DNA from 3 places in the Paenibacillus sp. NPDC058898 genome. Region 2 is predicted to be linked to each of the others. Evidence: predicted binding sites of a transcription regulator. Region 2 holds the regulator's gene; each other region holds the start of a gene.
What was found. The regulator NrdR, encoded in region 2, represses ribonucleotide reductase genes. The targets are predictions, from matches to a motif close to AACACNATATATNGTGTT.

Region 1 (5,865 bases), on a different contig from region 2:
AGAGCTTCCGATGATCCCTTCGTAATTGCATGCCGGGCAACGATCGACGGGATGGTTTACGGAGAAATATCCAATATTCTGCTGCAGGGCAAACTGTACGATGTCCCGAAAAGCAGCCGTATTCTGCCGGGCGTTGCCGTCCAGCTCCACATACGAAATCGCTCCTGCATTACACAGCTCATGGAAAGGAGCCTCGGAACGGATTTTGCGGTACGCGGCCATCGGATAATACACCGGAATATGAAACGAATTCGTATAATACTCGCGATCTGTGACACCTTCGATCACACCAAAGGTTTGCCGGTCCAGCTTCGTGAATTTCCCCGATAACCCTTCTGCCGGCGTGGCAAACAACGTAATGTTCAGGTTATATCTTTCACTGGCTGCATCGCAAAACTGACGCATATGCCGGATGATCTCGATTCCCAGACTGCGGCTGGTCTCATCTTCTCCGTGGTGCAGCCCGGTTAACGCCTTCAGGCATTCAGCCAGCCCGATAAATCCAAGCGCAAGGGTTCCGTGCTTGATGAGCTCGCGAACCTTATCCTCCGGTGCCAGTGCCTCGCCGCCTTCCCACACGCCTTCCCGCATCATAAAATCAGACGCTTTGGCCGGTTGGTCGGCCTGCAGCTCGTAACGATGAATCAAACCCTCTACCGCAATCGTCAAATACTGATCCAACTGCTCGTAGAAGAGGTTCAGATCGGGCATATCCCGTTTGCCTTCGATAATGCCATGCTCAATGCCGAGACGAACCAGATTGATCGTATTAAAAGATAAATTGCCTTTGCCGCTTAGACGGTTTCGCCCGAACCGGTCTGAAATCGTCCGGGTCCTGCAGCCCATGGTGGCAATAATCGTGTCTGGCTCGTCCGGGTTATAGTAGACCAGATTAAACGATGCATCCACGTTGACAAAATTCGGGTAGAGCCTGCGGCTGGAGCACTCAACAGCTTTCAGGAACAGATCGTAGTTGGGCTCCCCTTCCGCCTGATTAATGCCCTGCTTGCACTGGAAAATATGCTGAGGAAATATCGGCGTCTCTCCCCCGCCGAGCCCTCTCATCGTGGCATCCAGTAGAGCGTGGGACACCAGCCTTCCTTCGGTTGACGTGCACATGCCATAGTTCAGCGATGTAAAAGGGATCTGTCCGCCTGCCCGGCTGCTCATCGTGTTCAGATTGTGAATCAGGGATTCCGCGGCCTGCTTTACTTCATTCACCGTTTCGTTATATGCATAGTGATATATTCGTGGATAAATTTCTTTCAACTGCTCATTGTCTATGTATAATTCGTTATCCGGAAGAACTCGTGCACCTCGTCTATTGTCCTCCACCTCTCCGAAGTAGGCCAGCCCTTTGCGAAAATGCCGACGAAACGATTTACCGACATACGGGGCCAGATCCCAATCGATTTTATTTCCGGACACGCCGCCGAATTGACTGTTCTGCTGGGATTGAAAGATGATGGCCACCAGCGCCATCGCGGTCATGATGCTCTGCGGCGGCCTAACCGATCCGTTACCGGTATTGAATCCCTTGGCCAATAGTCGGTCAAACGGAATGAAAATGCAGTTCGTTGTTCCGAGTGCATACTGGTCCAGGTCGTGCACATACACATAACCATCCCTCACCGCTCTCATGAGATCTCCTGGGAGGATGAATTTGCTTGCCATCCATTTGGCGTACTCGGAGCCGATCCGACTCATTTTTCCACTGAAGGATTCCCCGTTCAGATTCGCATTCTCCCGCAGCAGATCCAGATTCGTTACCCCAATAACATCCGTGCTGATCTTGTAAAGCTCTCCCCGCCGCATCCGCTCCAGGTCACGGGTTTCCCTGTAATGTTGATAAGCTGCCGCTGCCTCTGCATAACCTGTATTTTGCAAATGCTCGACAACAATATCCTGAATTTCCTCCACACTCACCTGCTCCATCTCCGCGGTGGCACGAACAACCGCATCGCCAATCTGCAGGGAAGCCTCCATGCGGGACACACCCTCAACGGCTATAAACGCTTTATCCACTGCATTCACAATCCGGTTTATCTCAAAATTCACCAGGCACCCGTCTCTCTTCATGACTTTCATGAAATCGATCAACTCCTTCTCCTTAGATCATCAACACACTATATATAGTCTCGTTTTATAAATTTACATCCATATATAGTTTGATGCTGTGAGATAGATCACGGCGGTCAGTCTGAGAAACGGATCAGGCGATTCCTGAAAACAGCCTTGGAGGCCTTAAACCCAACAAAAAAAAGGCACTCGAGTGATCCATCGATCACATCGGGTACCTTCTTGCTTATCTACAGTAGAATTAACTTTCGGCGGGCGGCATTGGAGTTGGTGTCGGCTTCGCATAACCTGTGCTGTATTTCTCGTCGATTGCGGTCCGAATATCCGTCAGGCTCTTGCCCTCGCTGCTCATTTTGGCAGATTCCACGGCAATGTCCAAACACACCCCGCAGCGGGTGCCATGATCGTCCCACACCACGGTGCCGTCCTCCTGAATCTCATCAATAAAACAGTTCAGGTTGCTCTCATGACCGGCACTCTCTCCACAGCCGCAATAACAAGGAATATATTTCAGGACATCACTCACCTGCGCAGACAAGGCATAGATCGTTTGCAGCTCGCTGGTCTGGCTCATCAAAAAGGTAGGCAGCTCGTCAATCGAAGCCGTCGCCTCCTGAATATCCCCGTTGGCCAGCTGCGTCTGATGCCCGTGCTCATGCACTGCCTCCGCGGCCTGTCCACTTTCGACCTGCTCCTGGGCGTTTTTCCCCGAACAGCCGCTCAGCATAAGACCAGCGGACAGCAGCAGGATGACAAAACGTTGTTTCCCTGTTTTCATCATTCGTTTCCTCCATTTAGCTAAACTAGCGGCCATTGATCCTGTTAGTGCTGTAAGACCCTATTCTTCGCGTCGTAATCGCTGATTGTGTGCGATCTTGGCTTCATTCCCCTGCTCCGTCGCCTGATAGAACACCCGGCGGGAGAGCTCCTTCGGCAGATATTCCTGCTTCACGTAATGGCCTGGATAATCGTGCGGGTACTTGTAGCCGACATGTCCCAGCTTCACCGCCCCCGAGTAATGCGCATCACGGAGATGAAGCGGAACCTCAGCCGATTTCACTTCATCCATGGCGGACATCGCCCGGGATATGGCGGTCACAACGCCATCCGATTTGGGGCTCTCCACCGCAAACAGAATCGCCTGGGCAATGTTCAACTTGGCTTCCGGCCAGCCGTTATTCCGGTAGGCATCCAGTGCGCTCACCGCCTGCACCATCGCTTGCGGATTAGCCAGCCCGATATCCTCGCTGCTGGCAGCAATCAAGCGGCGGATGAACACCATCGGGTCCATCCCTAGCTTTTCGACCGCATACAGGAACCAGAACAAGGCCGCATCACTGGAACCTCGAATGCTTTTATGGAAGGCAGACAGCACGTCATACTGCGTGGACTCGTCCGCCTTGACGAGCGGCTTTCGTATCGATTCTTCGGCCACTTCGAGCGTAATATGAACCCTGCCGCTTTCATCCGGGGGCGTGGTCATGGCCGCTAATTCGAGGGCGTTCAGAGCACGGCGGATGTCGCCGTTCGCCATCGTTGCAATATGCTCCAATGCTTCCTCGTCTGCCTGGAGATCCATGAATCCAAGTCCTTTATCTGGATCGGATAACGCGCGCTGCATGGCGATCATGGAATGGTTCTTAGTCAGCGGCTCAAGCTGGAACAAGGTTGAACGACTCATCAAGGCCCCATTTACGTAATGAAATGGATTCTCTGTTGTCGCGCCAATAAATATAATCGTACCGTTCTCCACGGCAGGCAGCAGCGCATCCTGTCTTGAACTGTTAAAGCGGTGAACCTCATCTAGGAACAGGATCGTTTTGGTGCCGTACAGACTGCGGTTGCTCTGGGCTTGCTCAATGACTTCCCTGACGTCCTTAACCGAGGCTTCCACCGCATTCAGCCGAACGAAGTCCCCCTTCGTTTGCTGGGAGATAATATGCGCCAGCGTTGTTTTGCCGCAACCCGGCGGGCCGTACAATAAAATGGAAGAGACCTGGTCTGCTTCTATGGCACGTCTGAGCAGTTTGCCCGGTCCGATAATCTGTTCTTGTCCTATATATTCATCCAGCGACGAAGGGCGCATCCGATCAGCCAGCAGCCTGGAATCCCGGTCCCCTTCACGCCCGATACTGAATAAATCCATAACTACACTTCCTTGTCTGATATCAATGCAAAGATAAGCCGGTTTCAATCAAATCCGTCACACTCTATCATACCATATTCAATTTTGTCATGCCTGTAGCAAGCCTATGGACATCCACGCTAGTGGTTCGGATACCCATCGATATTCGCTGCTCGTTTAACATGATAACCAACTTTTATCTTTCCGGAGCGTTACTTAATTATAGGAAATTATAGAGAAGCCTTATCTAAGGAGAGTGGCTATGACGACTCGCAAGAAGTCCAAACGCAAACCTATGCGAAAAATGACCCTCTACATCATCTTGGCAGCTGCACTCTTCTTCTCGCCGTTTGGACTTTGATCCGGTATATCGATAACATTGGTTCTTCCTACCAAATGCTTGGTTAAGCGCGGGCACAGCAAAAAGCCCCGCAGAGACAAGCACATGCAGACATGTACCACCCCACGGGACATTTTATGTTCTTTCCTCTTCGCGCTTAGTAACACAATCCTATCTACTCTGCGGGCCAGCCGATGGCTGTAATATCCGAAGCGTCCGCCGTCACATAAGAAGGACGCGCTTCACCATGCAGCAGCCACAGCTCATGCAGTGCCCGGGTGCAGCCGACGTACATCAGCTTGGCATCCCAAGCTTTTTCCGCATAGTGTCCCGTATCTGCATCCGCGACGATGACCGCATCGAATTCGAGACCTTTAGACAAATAGACCGGCAGCACCGAATATCCGCCCTGATACGTTCCTTTGCTGCCATCGATCAGATTCAGCATCGGCCATGCAGCAATTAATTGCTCATGCAGCTCTTTCGCTTCCCGCAAGGTTCGGGTGAGAATGGCTACCGTCCGATATTCCTTAGCGATGAGTGCCTCCATCGCCTGTTCCAAATCTCTTGTTCTGGATTTCTCCGACTCATAAGGAATGAGGCGAACGGCATCGCCGCTTCGAAATACGGGTACGGCGAGCAGATCACTGCTGACACCCTTCTCCAAAATGCCGTTGGCAAATTCGATGATCTCCATCGTCGAGCGGTAACTGCGTGTCAACGCAAAATAAGCTGTTTCCTCTTCCTTAAACAAGGAGCTCATTTCCTCCCACGCATGAACGCCGCGATAGGCATGAATGCCCTGCGACAAATCACCTAATATGGTGAAGGAATGTCCTCTTACGAACAGGTCCAGCACAGCTACCTGAAATGGCGAGAAATCCTGAGCCTCATCAATGACGATGTGGTCAAAGCGCTGCTCACCGGTAATATCATTCAGCAAACAGTGGAAATACAGCAGGGCAGGCAAATCCTCTTCGCGGACCACGTTTTTCTTCAGATCTTTTCGCGTTGCCGCGAGCACCTCGGACGGAATCAGAGCGGTTAGCTCTGCAAACATCGTTCCGGTCGCCTTTGCCGCACCAAACAATTGTTTATATAATGAGACCGGCTCAAATTTCGGCCATCGGTTCGCATAAGCCTTTTCTCGTTGAGTCGCTTTTTTCTTCCGTTCTTTCATCACGGCCGCTGATGGCGATTTCTTCAGTTCCATCTCGACCCAGCGGTGCAATCTGGCAAGCAGCCGTTCCTTCCGCTTGGCCAGTGGATACGGTTTATACTCCTGGTAGAACCATTCCCAGATCGTCTCCTGTTTCAGTAC
Region 2 (5,865 bases):
GAATGAGCCGCTTGATGTGGAGCTTACGAGGAGGGAAAAGGGTGCTCAGTCATATTTTCTCGTCTGTGCTGCTGGCTATGGCATTAAGCCTGGACGGATTTGGGGCGGGGGTTACATACGGTCTGCGCAAAACCAGGATACCGCTGCTGTCTGTATTGATCATCTCGCTATGTTCCGGCTTGGTGCTTGGCGCCTCCATGCAGGCAGGCGCGCTGTTACAGCGGTTCTTATCCCCATCTGTGGCATCCGTGATCGGAGCCGCCATTTTGATTCTGCTGGGCTTATGGTCTCTATGCCAGCAAGTTCGCAGAAAAAACGAGTCTGATGTGCAGCCGGTTTCTAATAGGGTTATTACAAAGTCTCTTATAGAAACGCAGGGGGCTGACCATCAAGTAAAATTACGACGTGAGGTTAACACGGCAGGTCAAGAGCATCTTCAGCGGGCGGTATTCTCTCTTGAGATTCCGAAGATCGGCGTTGTCATTCAAATTCTCCGCAGTCCCTCGAAGGCGGATCTGGACGACTCCGGCAGCATCTCTCCGTGGGAGGCGATGTGGCTCGGGATCGCGCTATCGCTCGATGCGTTCGGGGCAGGGCTTGGCGCAGCCATGCTGGGCTTCTCACCGCTAGGTACCGCAACGGTTGTTTCCTTGTTTAGCGGGATATTCCTGGTGCTGGGCATGAGGGTTGGTTTACGCTTTGCGTCCAAAGGCGGCATGCGTTTTATCTCTTATTTGCCTGCTTTTTTGTTAATCGTCATGGGTATAATGAAGCTGTTATGAGGTGAAGTCATGAATATCGGTTTAACCGGAGGAATTGCAACAGGCAAGAGCACCGTGTCCTCCATGTTGACCATGAAGGGAGCACTTCTCGTCGATGCGGATCTCATCGCCCGGGAAGTGATGCTCCCGGGTCATCCGGTGCTGGGTAAAGTGACCGAACATTTTGGACAAGCGATCCTGTTTGAGGACGGTACGTTGAATCGAAAAAAACTCGGGGAGATGATCTTCCATCATCCCGAGCAGAGAACGGTGTTGAATGAGATCACGCATCCGGCGATCCGGCAGGAAATCCGGGAACGGACGGAAGCGTATGAGCGGCAGTATCCGGACCGGCTCGTGGTAGCGGATATACCGCTGCTGCTTGAGGCTAAGGAGCATTATTCTTATCTTGACCAGATCGCTGTCGTTTATGTACCGCGAGAGCTGCAGCTAGAGCGTCTGATGGTGCGCGATGATCTTAACAGGGAAGCGGCAGAAGCGCGTTTAAACAGCCAGATGGATATCGAGGAGAAGAAGCGTCTCGCGGATATCCTTATTGATAACAGCGGAACATTGGCCGAAACACAGCAGCAGGTGGACAACCTGTGGGGCAGGCTGGTTCGGTTATGAGGTGGCTCCGTAAAAAAAGAGTGCTGCTTCTGCTGTTTGTCTCTTTTGTAGCGCTGCTGTTTCTGAGCTCGAACTGGATGACCTTGCTGTATCCGATTCATTATAAGGATGAAATCCGGAAGCATGCCGCTTTCTATGAGGTCGATCCCTTCCTGGTGGCTTCCATCATTCGAGTGGAGACGAACTTCAAGCCAGGCAAGGAATCCAAGAAAGGCGCGCTGGGCATTATGCAGTTGATGCCGGATACGGCGAATTGGGCGATGGAAATGGCCAAGCTGCCATCGGTGAACCTGCTGAACGTGAAGAATGAAGTGGATGCGAATATCCAGTTGGGCACCTGGTATATTCAGAATCTGCACAAGGAAATGGACGGCAATCCGATTGCCGCCATCGCCGCTTACAATGCAGGCCCCGGAAACGTGAAGAATTGGATCAACAAGGGCATGTGGGATGGAACCTACGAGAATGTGAAGAGTATTCCTATCGGGGAAACCCGTCACTATGTACAGCGCGTGATTTATTATTATAATCAGTATACAGATGTATATAAGGACGGCTTTTAACAAAAAAGAGCGCTGGACAGGCTCTTACATCGAGCCGTCCAACACTCCTTTTTTAAGGAAGAATCGATTATTGACCGGAGAATTGACCAGCCAATTGTTGCTCGGCCAGGGTTACAAGACGCTTTGTGATGTATCCCCCGATCGAACCGTTCTCGTAGGAAGTCATGTTACCTTGGTATCCGTCTTGTGGAATGGAGATACCAAGTTCTTGAGCTACCTCGTACTTCAATTGCTCAAGAGCAGCGTTTGCGCGAGGAACAACCAGGTTGTTGGAGTTGTTGTTGCTTTGTGCCATGTTAAGTTCACCTCCTTGGGTTGGTAAAAGTATTATGTCTCGGGTTTCGCATTTTCATAACATAAAAGAACAAAGTTTTGCTGGTAAATTTTTCTGTAGCGCCATTCAAGGCGAAATACGCTGAAACGAAGGAAGTGAAGATGACTTTATGAAATGTCCATATTGCAGTTATGCCGGAACGAAAGTGCTTGATTCCAGGCCGGCCAACGAGAATAAATCCATCCGCCGCCGCAGGGAATGCGAGCAGTGCAGCAAGAGATTCACAACCTTTGAGATGGTGGAGGAAACGCCGCTGATCGTCGTGAAAAAGGACGGAAGCCGCGAAGAATTCAGCCGGGAGAAGGTGCTCCGCGGTTTGATCCGGGCATGCGAGAAGCGTCCGGTATCCGTGGACCAGCTGGATATGATTGTATCGGATGTAGAGAAGGCACTGCGCAATACCGCAGCAGCAGAGGTGGAGAGCCGCCAGATCGGGGAGCTTCTGATGGAGCGGTTATATCCGGTCGATGAGGTAGCTTACGTCCGCTTTGCATCCGTGTATCGCCAATTCAAGGATATCAATATGTTTATGAAGGAACTGAAAAGCCTGCTGTCCAAGGGTACGGACGTTTCGGAGTTGTAAGAGCGCCATGGTTCCGCACGATCCAGGTGCTCTTCTGGTGCTCTCATAGGGCCCATTATCATCATCGCTAAGTGACATTATATAGAGAAGTAAAAGGGATACAGCACGTCATCAAAAAATGTGAAAAACATGTTGACATGCCTGCTGATTTTTTATATGATATAGAAGTCGCTTACGGGGCCTTAGCTCAGCTGGGAGAGCGCATCGCTGGCAGCGATGAGGTCAGGGGTTCGATCCCCCTAGGCTCCATAATAAGAAAACCCTTGATGATATATCATCAAGGGTTTTTTGCTTTATTAGGACGGTTTTAAATACATATCTAATTGGATTTGGGGACGAATTGGGGACGAAATTAATATGGAGAAACATGCATGGCCATTCATTAGGTCATGAGAACATGCAGCGCAAGGGAGGAGCATATATTCAACGTGTCTTTAGCGCTTACTATTAGGAGGAAAAAGACATCGGTAAAGTCTCCGTACTAACATCTTTGGCCGCTGAACTTGGTCTGGATGAAACAGACGTCCAGCCAGCCTTCTCATCAAGGTTGGCTGGACGTCTTTTTTAGGATGTATACTTATTTTTCAGCAACGATGGCAAACATGGGCCTATGGCGATTGAGAATTTTTTCTCCTGCGCGATAAAAATCGGCATCGAAACCTTCATGGACTTGGATTTTGGCAAATCCGATATATCGCAGCATTTCGGCGTCCCATCCCGGCCTTCTTACGTAGGTCAATGGCAAGGTAAGCGCCAATTGATCCCCTTCTTCGATATCCTTCTCTTCGCGATAAGGCAAGTAACCTTGATCAATTGCCTCTTCTTTAGCTTTTCTAAACAGCTCCGCCTCTTGGGGATTACTCAAAAACAAATTCCAGTTGGCATCGAAGATCATCACTTGTCCGCCGTCGTTCAGCATGCCATGCCAATTTTGATATGCGGCAACAGGATTATATAGGAACCAGGTGACGTTTCTGGAAATGATGATATCATATCTTTCTTCCGTCTTGTAATCGATAATATCGGTTTCTATTACTTTGAAATTGCAGTTATGCTTTTGCGCATTTTTATTAGCTCTAGCCACCATTTCAGACGAGGAGTCAATGGCGGTAACCTCATGCCCCATCCAACTAAGCAAAACCCCGAAGAAGCCGGGACCTGTTCCCACATCTAGGATTTTCAAATTTTGTTTTCCGGATAACTGATGATTCAAGATCGCTTTCCATTGATTATAGGAGTCGGTTGCAAATTCCGTATCTACAATTTCATCATAGACAGCAGCTCCTTTGTCCCAATAGTCACGATATTGCTGCGCGAGTTTATGCTCTGTCATTATTCAGATCTCCTTTTTTTTAAAAAAAATGTTGCAAATCGTAATGATTACGATTAATAATATACAAAGATTACTCAGTATGCAAGCGGTCAAGATCATAGCGGCTGTTTAATCACAAACAACCTAGAAGAAAATTAGGAGGAGCATGGATGTTGGGGAGATTTAGATTCGGAGTTGCAGGACTTGTCGCATTATCTTTGCTTATGGGGTGTTCAAAAGAAACAGACCCGGTCCCTGGCAAAGCAGAAGACAAGCAAATCGTTGTTGCCGTAACGCAGGACGCTGAGGGAGATAAGCTCGATGCTTCGACCTACAATGGATCAAGACATACGCATGCCGCTGTATATGACGCGCTTGTGGAATATGAAGGAGAAGGGGAGCTTGTTCCCAGCCTGGCTGAATTCTGGCAGGTCTCCGAAGACGGTAAGATGTACACTTTTCATTTAAGGAATCAGGTGCAATTCTCAGACGGCAGCCCATTGAATTCAACGGCGGTTAAGTTTTCCTTGGAGAGGGCGGTCAGCAGGGAAGAGAATGCCACGCTGGAAATATCCCGTTTGATTGCAAACATAGAAACACCGGATGATGACACCGTCGTGCTTTCTTTTAAACATACCGCAACTCAAGTGCTGTATGAGCTCAGCCAGGCAAGGCCGTTTCGGATTATGAGTCCAAACTCGGTAACTCCAGCGGGAGACGCGAACGGAACCTTTCAGCAAGCGATCGGCACGGGCCCTTGGAAAATAGGCAGTTACCGACAAGGGGTGGAGACCATACTGATAGCAAATGAACATTATTGGTTAGAGGAACCGTCAGCGTATTCACTCGTTTTTAGAGTGATTACAGATCCTCAGGCAAGGGTGATGGCGCTGCAATCCGGAGAGGTCGATCTTGCAGGCGGGGAACTTGGTAATGTTCCAGCAGAAAGTCTAAGTGTTTTCCTAAATAACGATAAGTACGTGGTGGAGACCGGGGCGAGTACGATGTCCTACTTTTTGGTCATCAACCAAAACCAGGTGTTTCTATCGGACAAGAACATTCGCCAGGCCGTCAATTACGGAAACGATACGAGCAAATATGCCGATGGCACCGGCGATGCCGTCAGAGGATTGTTTCAAGAGAAAGTTGCGTTTGTAACCGATGATAATCAGCCTTCCTATCCTTACAATCCCGAGAAGGCCAAACAACTGATCGAAGCCTCGGGCTACGAATGGAACGAAAAGAAGCGTCTTTACGAGAAAGGCGGGCAAGTCCTGCAGTTGCGGTTGGTCATTCAAACGGAAGAATATCCAGAATGGAAAGAGATGGCGGAGATTTTCCAAGACAACATGAAGCAGATCGGAATCCAAATCCACATTGTGAATCAGGAAAGGGCGGCATACTACGATACGCTGTGGGGCAGCAAGGATTATGACCTGCTGATGTACCGGACCTATACGGATGCTCAACTGCCGTATCGATTCTTATCCTCGTTATTCTACAGCTCGCCATCTACGCCGGGGGTTGCCTTTCAAGATCGTCCTTTGTCGGATTTGCTGGATCAAATTGCGGCTACAGTTTCCGTCGAGAAACAGCAAGCCCTGTTCGACCAAGTGTTTCTTCGAATGCATGAGGAAGCTATGTCGGTACCCATATACTATACCAAGCAAACCTTTGTTCAT
Region 3 (5,865 bases), 420 kb from region 2:
GCCAAGCCGGCTTTGACGGAAGTATTTGAAGGCAAAGTACGGTTCGATCCCCGTCGACGTTCCGACCATCGTTCCCGTGCTGCCCGTTGGCGCTTGGGTAATGACGGTAACGTTGCGCGCACCTTTTTTACGCACCGCTTCGGCAACTTCAGGATACACCTCGGCCATATTTTTCATGAATCCGCTTTGCAGGTACAGTTCGGCATCGAATGCTTGGAACGAACCTTTCTCCTCGGCAATATCGGCAGAAGCAAGATACGCTTCGCGCGCGATGAAGCCATACAGCTTATCCAGGAACTCCAGCGATTCCGGACTGCCGTAACGGATGTTCAGCTTGATCATCAGCTCGGCCAGACCCATCGTCCCGAGACCCACGCGGCGTTCTTTTTTCTGGTTCAATTCGTTTTCTTCAAAATGGTACGGCGTCCGGTCAATGACATTATCCAGGAAACGCACAGAGTAACGCGTCGTTGTCGCCAGCTCATCCCAGGCAACGTCATGATTCGCTTCATCATAGAACTTCGACAGGTTCATCGCGGACAGATTACATACGCCCCAGCCCGGAAGTCCCTGCTCACCGCAAGGGTTCGTACAGATAATTGGATTGAAATACCAGCTGTTGGACATCTGGTTATAGTATTCCATGAATACGACGCCCGGCTCTGCCGATTTCCATGCGGATTCGATAATCGTGTGCCAGACCTCGCGTGCTTTTACGGTTTTATATGGAATGATACGGTGTCCGGCTTTCTTCCATTTATCCAGATCCCCGTCCCACAGCTCATCATAATCAGGATCAGTAGTATCCGGGAACACCAGCTCCCAGTCCAAATCTTCCTTCACAGCCTTCATGAAATCATTGCTGACGCATACCGACAGGTTCGCATTCGTAACTTGTCCCATCGTCTGCTTCACGGTAATGAAATCCTCCACGTCCGGATGCCAATCGTTAATCATCAGCATGAGCGCACCCCGGCGGCTTCCGCCCTGCTCGATCAATCCCGTCGTATAACTGAACAATCCGCCCCACGATACCGCACCGCTGGAGGAACCGTTCACGCCCCTTACGATCGCGCGCCGAGGACGCAGGGAAGACAAGTTAATGCCGACACCGCCGCCGCGCGCCATGATCTCGGTCATCTCGCTCAGGGTTTCCATGATGCCGCCCCGGCTGTCCTTCGGCGAAGGAATCACGTAACAGTTGAACAGCGTCAATTCATCGCTCGCACCCGCTCCAGCTGCAATCCGTCCGCCCGGTACCAGCTTCCAATCATCCAGAATCTCGCGGAACTTTCCGCGCCACTCTTCCTGCAGTTCCGGCGTTGCCTCAACCGATGACATGGCAGCCGCGAGTCGATCCCACATTTCTTCCGGCGTTTTCTCGATGGTTAACGTCAGTTTCTCCACATCCGATTCCACAAGCTCGCCCTTCCGTGTCTTCACCGTGACCTTGCGGCCTTCGCGATTCACGATTTCGCCAACTTCCTTGGTCGGAAATTTAGGATCATCCTTCGTCAAAACGAGCACCACATCGCCTACCTTCGCGTTGTTGGTGTCCGCATCCTTCCAGGCATACCGGTCCAAAAAGATCTTCTCGCTTAAACCTTCCAGCCGCTGATTCTGCATCGTACTCAAGAGCAACTACCTCCTATATAAGATATAAAATTAAAAAGTTCCGCAGTTATGCGCTCACCAACAACATAACCTGTTATGTAGTCGGTCAAACATCTAAAACCACTATATACACCATATATAGTGCTACCATTTCATTATACTACACTATATATAGGTTAACTATGCCGATAATGTGAAAATTAAGCCAACAGATCCAAGCTCCCGCTCGCAAGCTTCCGCTTTCTTCCTCTCGCTCTCTTTTTCGCCCTTCCCTATGAAAAAAAGGATGAAAATATCCAATTCCAGCAGCCGTGCGCCCTATAGGGTATTCCACGCCTCCCGAATTCGTGCAAGGTTATGAAGACTTCTTTTTTCGTCCATACTACATATACACCGCTGGCCCGGAATCTTTCACAACAGGAGGAGATCGACATGAACCATCAGCCATCTGCCGAATCAGGCATGATTACCGACCCGCGCCTTCCCGTTCCACTGCAGATCGACCGTTCCTGGTTTGACGATCTCGCCGGTCGACTGGACAAGGGTGGACCTTGGGGTGACTATCGTCTGGCCCAGCTTGCCGTGGAGGGCGAGAAATCCCGCTTGGTTACAAGCTTTGAAGAATTACAATGCCTCAAGCACCTTGGCGGCTTATCCCCGCTCCCCCATCAGACCGATACCGCAAGACGCGTATTGTTCGAGATGTCGGGCAGAGCAATTCTGGCAGATGAGGTGGGACTTGGAAAGACGATTGAAGCCGGCCTTATTTTAAAAGAATACATCGTGCGCGGCCTGGTATCCAAAGTGTTGATTCTCGTTCCCGCTTCCCTTGTGCTGCAATGGGTTCGCGAGCTGAACTCCAAGTTCGGCATTCCCGCGATTGCGCAGAAAAAAGCGTACTCCTGGGGCAATGATATCGTCGTCGCCTCCATGGACACGGCCAAGCGCGATCCGCATCAGGAGATTCTGCTGAACGAGGAATACGATATGCTCATCATCGATGAAGCGCACAAGCTCAAGAACAAGAAAACATCCAATTATCAATTCATTCAAAAGCTGCGCAAAAAATACTGCCTCTTGCTGACGGCCACACCGGTGCAGAACGATCTCAGCGAGCTCTTCAATCTGATCACCCTGCTGAAGCCGGGCCAGCTCGGAGGCCAAGGACAGTTTGCCGCTAATTTTGTTGTCGATAAACGAAGACCCAAGAACCAGGATCAGCTCAAGGATGAGCTGTCCAAGGTCATGATCCGTAACCGCCGCGGCGAAGGCGAAGTGAAATTCACCAAGCGATCCGTCCGCAATGTGGGGCTTAGCCTCTCGCCCGAAGAACAGTCATTATACGACGGTGTCACGTCCTTCGTCAAAGATCAGTATCAGGCAGCAGGGGGAAATTTAAGCAGTATGCTGTCGCTCGTCACCCTGCAGCGGGAAGTATGCAGCAGCCGGGATGCCGTCTTCGTGACCCTTGTTAATCTGTCCAAGAAACTGCCGGAGGACTCTCCGCTGCGCGATAAAATCTGGGAGCTCGTCTATCTCATCAAGGCCATCAAAGCCAACACCAAGGCGGAAAAAGCCATTGAGCTGATCCAGCAAATGAACGAGAAGGTCATCGTATTTACGGAATACCGCGCCACGCAGGAATACTTGCTGAATTACTTCCGCGATCACGGACTAATCTCCGTACCGTACCGGGGCGGAATGAACCGCGGCAAGAAGGACTGGATGATGGATCTCTTCCGCGGCAAGGCACAGGTCATGATTGCGACGGAAGCCGGGGGCGAAGGCATCAATCTGCAATTCTGCCACCATATGATCAACTTTGATCTGCCCTGGAATCCCATGCGGGTCGAGCAGCGGATTGGACGCGTGCATCGTCTCGGCCAGACCAATGACGTGAAGATCTACAATCTGTCCACGTCGGGAACCATTGAAGAGCACATCCTGAACCTGCTGCACGAGAAGATCAACATGTTCGAGATGGTCATCGGCGGACTGGACGTCATTCTGGAGCGGTTCGAGAAGAAGGAATCCATCGAGAAGAGTCTGTACAAAATCATGCTGGAGTCCGGCAACGACGATGAGCTCCGCCAGCGCATCAGCACATTGGGCGACTCGATTCACCATATTAAACAGGATATCGAGCAGGGAAGCACCGTCGAAGAAAATCTAAGAGAGGAAGAAGCCTAATATGACCATGACGCCGCAGGAGGTGCAGCAGCACTTCATGGCCTATTTGGAAGCCACCGAATGCACCGTCATTGAAAAATCGCCTGAGCATGTCACCGTGAAACTGTCACCGCAAGCCGACAAAATGCTCACCAACCGCCCGTATTACTGGGGCTTCGTGGAACGCACCGGCGCTCCCGCCGAAACATTGTCCTTCAATTTCGTGTTTGATCCGGAGAAATACGACGAACGGCTTGCAAAGACCCAAGCAGCCGAGGCCAAAGCGCAGCTCGCGGCACCCGCGCAGGATCCCCTCCTGGCCCGCTTTTACGGGAATGCCCCAGTTCTGCCTATCCTCGGTCCCGGCCGCATTCAGCGGGAGAACATTGGCTACGGCAGCAGCCGGCTCGCCCAAATCTGGAATGCTTCCCGGGAGGAAGGCAAATGCGTCTATCTGTTCCAGCAGCGCGATACCGAGCCGCGTCCGAGAGCCCGTTCCACTCCGTATGAGCAGTGGCTGGGCGTCTGCTTCAAGGTGGAGTTCAGCTGTGATCTGAAGCGGGAGGAATTGTTTTTTCTCGGAATCTCATTATCTAGTCGTGCGATTGCCCATGACTTCCCGGCGATCCTGATTGGACGCGAACTGACGCCCCGCTTGCCCGAGAGCGTTCACGTCCGACCGGCGGCTCTTACGCTCGAACAGGCCGTAGATGCGCTGGAGAACCATCTTATCGACAAGATAAGCAAGCTGGACTATGACTGGGCCACCAAAGCAAGAGAACGTCTTGAAGAAGAACTGCTGGTGATCGACAGTTATTACGAGGACCTGCTCAAGGAGCAGGATGAAGAGAAAAAAGCGCTCATTGAGGAGCAATATAAGAACCGTCGGTCGGAAATGCAGTGGCAGTACGAGCCGAAAGTGAGCTTGTCCGTCATAACCTGCGGTCTATTTCATCTGTGTTCGCCTGTGGGTGCGTCGTCATGACGCCCCTCTACAAAAGCAGGCAAAAAAAGAACCATTCTCCCTTCTCCTACCGCGACAGCTTGCAACAGCCTTTGCAGAGCTTGTCCGATATGATGATTTCAATACATCCACGGCGCGTAGGGCCAAGGAAAGGCGGTTAATGATTTGAAACAGTGGAACATGAAACTTCATAACCATGATGACAAGGATTGCAAGAATTCCCAGCCAAAATCACCCGATAACAAACAGACCAGCCGATATCGAATGCTGTCTGTCTCTATGATCGTAACAACTATCCTGTGGTTCAGCTCGTTCCAGCCGCAGGCAAGCTTGGCTGCCGCTAGCCAAGCCGACGTTTCCAATTCTGCAAACAGCCCTAGTCTGACCAGCACCAGCACTCAGCTTACAGCGGATCATCATAAGTCAGGCGTTTCAGATGTTAATCAGAACAACGCCGTGGCTCAGGTACCCGGGAGTTTGATGGACTTTGCGGAGGAGACTGTCGCTCAATTATCGGCCCATGCGCCATTTACGACCTGGGATGAAGCCAAGCTCGAATTCACCCCGCTTGGTCCGGGTACGCACGGCTGGTTAGTCACGATTTCCGATGAAGGACTGCCGCAAGGATACATGATTATCAGTGCAGAAGAAGACGGTGGATATATCCTGAGTGAATACGGAATCGGCTCGACTCTTCCCTACAGCCAAGCGCCGTTGAAAGAACGGCTCTCCGCGGAAGGACTTGTGAAGGCCGGAGGATCATTGCCTCAAGGAAGCATCGTGCGCAAGCTGTATGACGTGTCCCCCGTCTGGCAGGTCCAGTTGCCCGGCAAGAAGCCGATTTATTTTAATGCACTAAATAGTGAAGCTCTCCCGGATGAGCCCCAGCAGACGCATTCAACGACGAAGCTGGTATCCGTATCTCTGCCTGCAACAGCCAAAGGACTCGTGGCTTCATCCACGTCCAATCATTGGTTTGCCGCCACTCCCTCCATCGCAACCGGCGACTCCATGGATCCTTACGATAATCTGCTGTGGCTGACCTCAAGCGAACTAACGACCCGAAGCAGCGCCGATCTGCGGAATTTACTACAAGAGCACTCCACCCTGATATTCAA

Region 1: ACOZB4_RS12155 (anaerobic ribonucleoside triphosphate reductase) is a predicted target of NrdR. The motif match lies at 2,123-2,140, and genes of this name have one in related genera.
Region 3: ACOZB4_RS05120 (adenosylcobalamin-dependent ribonucleoside-diphosphate reductase) is a predicted target of NrdR. The motif match lies at 1,743-1,760, and genes of this name have one in related genera.

What each region holds. Positions count from the first base shown of each region.
Region 1 is NZ_JBMOSM010000004.1:31,557-37,421, reverse strand. It holds gene ACOZB4_RS12155 (anaerobic ribonucleoside triphosphate reductase) at 1-2,088, opposite strand, end outside; gene ACOZB4_RS12150 (PCYCGC domain-containing protein) at 2,321-2,860, opposite strand; gene ACOZB4_RS12145 (replication-associated recombination protein A) at 2,918-4,225, opposite strand; gene ACOZB4_RS12140 (HelD family protein) at 4,720-5,865, opposite strand, start outside.
Region 2 is NZ_JBMOSM010000002.1:618,072-623,936, reverse strand. It holds gene ACOZB4_RS07110 (MntP/YtaF family protein) at 42-782, shown strand; gene coaE (dephospho-CoA kinase) at 792-1,391, shown strand; gene ACOZB4_RS07100 (lytic transglycosylase domain-containing protein) at 1,388-1,954, shown strand; gene ACOZB4_RS07095 (alpha/beta-type small acid-soluble spore protein) at 2,022-2,249, opposite strand; gene nrdR (transcriptional regulator NrdR) at 2,398-2,871, shown strand; tRNA gene ACOZB4_RS07085 (tRNA-Ala) at 3,048-3,120, shown strand; gene ACOZB4_RS07080 (class I SAM-dependent methyltransferase) at 3,449-4,204, opposite strand; gene ACOZB4_RS07075 (ABC transporter substrate-binding protein) at 4,354-5,865, shown strand, end outside.
Region 3 is NZ_JBMOSM010000002.1:199,723-205,587, forward strand. It holds gene ACOZB4_RS05120 (adenosylcobalamin-dependent ribonucleoside-diphosphate reductase) at 1-1,626, opposite strand, end outside; gene ACOZB4_RS05125 (DEAD/DEAH box helicase) at 2,047-3,804, shown strand; gene ACOZB4_RS05130 (YqhG family protein) at 3,806-4,768, shown strand; gene ACOZB4_RS05135 (hypothetical protein) at 4,913-5,865, shown strand, end outside.